Regions from separate parts of the Phytobacter sp. V91 genome, predicted to be linked through region 2. Evidence: riboswitches for the same ligand, from Rfam matches in the RefSeq annotation. Region 2 holds a riboswitch; the other holds the start of a gene.

Region 1 (3,126 bases), on a different contig from region 2:
CCAGCGGAATTCGAAGCGGGCTTTTGACATGGCGTTATCGCGGATTTGTGCGCCAGGGTGGCCTTTTGCCAGGTCGGCCGCATGGGCGGCAATCTTGTAGGTAATCAGCCCCTGTTTGACGTCCTCTTTGTTTGGCAGACCAAGGTGCTCTTTCGGGGTGACGTAACACAACATGGCGCAACCAAACCAGCCGATCATCGCCGCGCCAATACCGGAAGTGAAGTGGTCATAGCCCGGCGCGATATCGGTGGTCAGCGGTCCTAAGGTGTAGAAAGGCGCTTCGTGGCAGTGCTCCAGCTCTTCAGTCATATTACGGTGGATCATCTGCATCGGCACATGACCCGGGCCTTCAATCATCACCTGGACGTCATACTCCCAGGCGATTTTGGTCAGCTCGCCCAGCGTGTGCAGCTCGGCAAATTGCGCTTCATCGTTGGCATCCTGAATCGAGCCCGGACGCAGACCATCGCCAAGAGAGAGGGAAACGTCATAGGCGGCGCAGATCTCGCAGATTTCGCGGAAATGCATGTAGAGGAAGTTTTCCTGGTGGTGGGAGAGACACCATTTAGCCATGATCGAACCACCACGGGAGACGATGCCGGTCAGACGTTTGGCGGTCATCGGCACGTAGCGCAACAGCACACCGGCATGGATGGTGAAATAGTCCACGCCCTGTTCCGCCTGCTCCAGCAAGGTGTCGCGGAAGGCCTCCCAGGTCAGGTTTTCGGCGATGCCATTCACCTTTTCCAGCGCCTGGTAAATCGGTACGGTACCGATTGGCACCGGGCTGTTACGCAGGATCCATTCCCGTGTTTCGTGGATATAACGCCCGGTGGAGAGATCCATCACCGTATCCGCCCCCCAACGCGTCGACCACACCAGCTTCTCGACCTCTTCTTCAATGGAAGACGTCACGGCAGAGTTGCCGATGTTGGCATTTACCTTTACCAGGAAGTTACGTCCGATAATCATCGGTTCTGATTCCGGGTGGTTGATGTTGGCGGGGATGATGGCCCGGCCAGCGGCCACTTCGTCACGCACAAATTCCGCGGTGATATTTTCCGGCAGATTAGCCCCAAAGCCGTGGCCGGGATGCTGTTGGCGTAAAACCGCCCCACGGATGCGTTCGCGCCCCATATTTTCACGGATGGCGATAAACTCCATCTCCGGCGTCACTATGCCCCGGCGCGCATAGTGAAGCTGCGTCACACAGCAGCCCGTTTTTGCCCGTTTTGGCGTCAACAAGCCGGTAAAACGCAGGTCGTCGAGGCCATCATCCGCCAGACGCGCTTTGGTGTAATCCGAGCTACGGACAGCCAGCGCTGCACAATCGTTTCGGGCATCAATCCACGGCTGGCGAAGTTTTGCCAGGCCTTGCTCAACGTTAATTGCAATATCCGGATCGCCATAGGGGCCAGAGGTGTCATACACCGGGATGGCTTCATTCTCTTCGTACTGGGGGGCGTCTTTTGTACCGCCGAGCAGCGTTGGACTGAGCTGGATCTCGCGCATCGGAATGCGGATGTCGGCCTGGGAACCGGTGATGTAGATGCGTTTTGAGTTGGGGAAAGCAGTGCCTTCCAGGGTTTCGATAAAGTGCTGCGCCTGGGCGCGTTGTTCACGACGGGTCAGTTTCGATGTAGACATAGCTCGTTCCAGAAAATAAAGGACGTGGCTTGTCAGACGACGGATGGAGTAATGGCAGCGGTGCACCCGCAAAGGTGACGCTGTATGATTTTACTCTTGTTCCCTTCGCAGGTATTAGCCTGATCAGGTTCCGCGGATCCCGAATTAACGGTCTCAGCCTTTTCCACAGCTGTGGAAAAATAGGCACTCCGACAAGAAAAACCCCCTCAGATGCAGGGGGCTGTATGTAAACTACGCGTTAATGCACAAGAACTCAAGCCGGGTGCGCCATTCCGTTTTCGTCATTGGCGCTGCTCTTGAGATTGTTATCGAATGCCAGCACGATCAATTTATCTTCGAGGGTGAAGCGGGCCGCCAGGGCTTCGCCGATATCAGACAGCACCTGCTGAAACTCATGGCAGTTGTCATCATCAATAGCGTTTTCCAGACTGGAATCGTAGTACTCCATGATTTCCAGGGTGTTAACTTCAAGGAGAGGGTAAATTTGCGTGGCGGCTAAAAGTGGGCTGCTCCCTTCCATTTCGCTGATAATCCGTTCATAAATATTAAAATGTCCGGCGGAAAGGTACTCGACCAGGTTATGGCAAAATTCGTCCAGCGCTTTCTCATTAAGCTGCATGTACGATCCCTTACCGGGTTTTATGCCAACCAGGTTGTAGTAATTAACCAGTAGTTGCTTGCGTGTATTCAGCCAGCTATCGACCAGTTTATTACTGCCTCCAATCCGTTCTGCAAGGGTTTCGAGCTGGTTTAGCATAATTGACTCCGCAATATTAAGATTAAAGAAGCTCACCCGAATGTAATAATAATGTTAATAACATGCCAGCAAAGCTAAGGTAGTGCAAACAAAATGCATCGTATTATCGAATCATCAGATAGTGGCTGGTGGATCGTAAGCCATGAACAAAAATTATGGTTACCTGAGGGAGAATTACCACAGGGTAACGCAGGAAATTTTGATCTTGTGGGGCAAAACGCACTAAAGATTGGTGAATGGGAAGGCGAACCGGTGTGGATGGTCCGTCAGAATCGTCGCCAGGATATGGGGTCGGTTCGTCAGGTGATCGAGCAGGATCCTGGACTGTTCCAGTTAGCCGGTCGTGGCGTGCAACTGGCGGAGTTTTATCGATCGCATAAGTTCTGTGGCTACTGTGGGCACAGCATGCATCCCAGTAAAACGGAATGGGCGATGTTATGCGATCACTGCCGTGAGCGTTATTACCCCCAGATTGCCCCCTGTATTATCGTCGCTATTCGCCGTGAAGATAAAATCCTGCTGGCCCAGCATACTCGCCACCGCAACGGTATCTACACCGTGCTGGCGGGCTTTGTCGAAGTAGGGGAAACCCTGGAGCAGGCCGTGGCCCGTGAAGTGATGGAAGAAAGCAGCATCAAAGTGAAGAACCTGCGCTACATCACCTCCCAACCCTGGCCTTTCCCGCAGTCGCTGATGACGGCATTTATGGCTGAATATGACAG
Region 2 (3,126 bases):
GCCAGATGCTGGTGTCCCACCTTGGCCGCAGTTTTCGTCAGGGGCGACATATCCTGCGGGTGCTCTACTACCGGCCGCTACGCAATTTACTGCCCGGTACCGCCCTGCGCCGCTCGGAAACCCATATGGCCCGGCAAATCTTCAACGCCCTGACCCGTATAAATGAGGCAAATGGGGAACTGGAAGCGGATATTGCCCACCACTGGAAGCAAATTACCCCCTTGCACTGGCGTTTTTATTTGCGCCCCGGCATTCATTTTCATCATGGTCGCGAGCTGGAAATGAGCGATGTTATCGCCTCTCTCCAGCGAGTAAGCGAGCTGCCGCTCTACTCACATATCACCCAGGTGCTCTCTCCGACGCCCTGGACACTGGATATCCATCTGAATCAAGCGGATAACTGGCTGCCCTGGCTGGTAGGCCATATTCCGGCAATGATCCTGCCGCAGGAATGGAGCACGATGCCCCATTTCTCCAGCCATCCGGTCGGCACCGGTCCCTACGCAGTAACGCGTAACAATAACAACCAGCTTAAAATTCACGCTTTTGACGACTACTTTGGTTTTCGCGCCCTGATTGATGAAGTTAACGTCTGGGTATTACCCGAAATAGGCGATGAACCTAATGGCGGCCTGACGATTGACGGCCCCACCGACAGTGAAAAAGCGGTTGAAAGTCGTCTTGAGGAAGGCTGCTATTACCTGCTTTTCGATGCCCGCTCAAAGCGCGGCGCCAACCAGGCTGTACGCGACTGGATAAGTCAGGTGCTGTCTCCGAGCAATCTGCTGTACCACGCCGACGTTCACTATCAACGCTACTGGTTCCCTGCCTACGGCCTGCTGCCACGCTGGCATCATGCACGCCCTGCCAACGGTGAAAAACCCGCCGGGCTGGAGTCGCTGACCCTGACTTTTTACCGCGACCATAACGAACACCGGGCCATTGCCAGTATTATGAGCGCGCTGCTCGCCAGCCATGGCGTACGCCTTGATATTCAGGAGGTCGAGTACGCGCAGTGGCACGCCGGAGAAATGGTCAGTGATATCTGGCTTAACAGCGCAAACTTTACGCTGCCGCTCGATTTTTCACTCTTCGCGCACCTCTATGAAGTGCCGCTGATTCAGCACTGCGTACCGCTCGACTGGCAGGCCGATGCCGCTCGCTGGCGGGCTGGCGAAATGAATCTTGCGACCTGGTGCCAGCAACTGCTGGCGAGTAAAGCGATGATGCCGCTTATCCATCACTGGCTGATAATCCAGGGCCAGCGAAGCATGCGTGGGCTACGGATGAACACGCTCGGCTGGTTTGACTTTAAATCCGCATGGTTTGCCCCGCCGGATCCATAACGCTTTGTGAAAACGTACAAAATCATTACAATGTTGCGGTGCTCAACGGGGTGCTGCGCGTAAGCGTGTGCTGAGAAAATACCCGTCGAACCTGATCCGGATAACGCCGGCGAAGGGATTTGAGGCTCTCGCTCAAAATCCTTTGCCACCTACATTTTTTGAGGTGCAAAGTGCTTAAAAAAGTTCTGCCCGTCATGCTGCTCGTCGCAGCCCCTGTTTTTGCCAAACCGACGCTCACCGTTTATACCTACGACTCCTTTGCTGCCGACTGGGGTCCGGGTCCGGTGGTAAAAAAAGCCTTCGAAGCTGACTGCAATTGCGAGCTGAAATTCGTGGCGCTGGAAGATGGCGTATCCCTGCTCAATCGTCTGCGTATGGAAGGCAAAAACAGCAAAGCTGACGTGGTGCTGGGGCTGGATAACAACCTGCTTGAAGCCGCATCACAGACCAACCTGTTTGCTAAAAGCGGTGTGGCCGTCGATGCTCTCAGCGTTCCGGGCGGCTGGAAAAACGACACCTTCGTCCCCTTCGATTACGGCTGGTTCGCCTTTGTCTACGACAAAACCAAACTGCAAAACCCGCCGAAAAGCCTGAAAGAGCTGGTCGAAAGCGAACAGAAATGGCGGGTGATTTATGAAGATCCCCGCACCAGCACGCCGGGTCTCGGCCTGCTGCTGTGGATGCAAAAAGTCTATGGCGACAAATCCCCGGAAGCCTGGAAAAAGCTGGCGGCCAAAACCGTCACAGTCACCAAAGGGTGGAGCGAGGCTTACGGTCTGTTCCTCAAAGGTGAAGGCGATCTGGTGCTGAGCTACACCACCTCTCCGGCGTACCACATTATCGAAGAGAAAAAAGAGCAGTATGCGGCGGCTAACTTCAGCGAAGGTCACTATTTACAGGTTGAGGTCGCAGCCCGCACCGCAGCAAGTAAACAACCTGAACTGGCGGAAAAATTCCTCAACTTTATGATTTCTCCTGCATTCCAGAATGCGATCCCGACCGGTAACTGGATGTATCCGGTAACCAGCGTGACGCTGCCGGACGGCTTTAACAGCCTGGTAAAACCGCAGACCTCTCTGGAATACACCCCACAGCAGGTTTCCTCCCAACGCGCCGACTGGATCAGTGCATGGCAACGCGCCGTCAGCCGTTAATTGCCGGCTGGCTTGCTCCCGGTTTGATCGCCGCCACCCTCATGGTGGCGGTGGCCTTAGCCGCGTTTTTTGCCCTCCAGAAACATGCGCCTGCCACCGATCTTCTGGCCCTGACTCAGGACAGCTATCTGTGGTATGTGGTGCGTTTTTCTTTCTGGCAGGCTTTTCTTTCCGCTTTGCTCTCCGTCGTTCCGGCGATATTTCTCGCCCGCGCCTTGTACCGTCGACGTTTCCCCGGGCGCCTCGCTCTACTGCGCTTATGCGCCATGACGCTGATCCTCCCGGTGCTGGTCGCCGTTTTCGGTATCCTCAGTGTCTATGGCCGCCAGGGCTGGCTGGCCTCGGCATCGTCTGCGATAGGTCTGGAGTGGACCTTCTCGCCCTACGGGTTACAGGGCATTCTGCTGGCGCACGTCTTCTTTAACCTTCCCATGGCCTCACGCTTACTGCTCCAGACGCTGGAACAGATCCCCGGTGAGCAGCGCCAGCTGGCGGCCCAGTTAGGCATGCGCGGCTGGTCATTCTTCCGTTACGTCGAATGGCCATGGCTGCGGCGACAGATCCCACCCATTGCGGCCCTGATTTTTATGCTCTGTTTCGCCAGCTTTGCCACCGTACTGTCGCTG

Evidence for each region. Region 2 has a riboswitch for thiamine pyrophosphate ahead of thiB (thiamine ABC transporter substrate binding subunit). Riboswitches for the same ligand answer to the same signal wherever they lie in the genome.
Region 1: linked by a shared signal. The riboswitch ahead of thiC (phosphomethylpyrimidine synthase ThiC) and the one ahead of thiB (thiamine ABC transporter substrate binding subunit) in region 2 are both predicted to bind thiamine pyrophosphate.

The regions. Positions count from the first base shown of each region.
Region 1 covers NZ_CBFFRJ010000056.1:21,154-24,279, forward strand. Annotated here, with positions in the region: gene thiC (phosphomethylpyrimidine synthase ThiC) at 1-1,647, opposite strand, end outside; TPP riboswitch at 1,731-1,848, opposite strand; gene rsd (sigma D regulator) at 1,901-2,404, opposite strand; gene nudC (NAD(+) diphosphatase) at 2,498-3,126, shown strand, end outside.
Region 2 covers NZ_CBFFRJ010000026.1:28,084-31,209, reverse strand. Annotated here, with positions in the region: gene sgrR (HTH-type transcriptional regulator SgrR) at 1-1,346, shown strand, start outside; TPP riboswitch at 1,383-1,482, shown strand; gene thiB (thiamine ABC transporter substrate binding subunit) at 1,517-2,500, shown strand; gene thiP (thiamine/thiamine pyrophosphate ABC transporter permease ThiP) at 2,476-3,126, shown strand, end outside.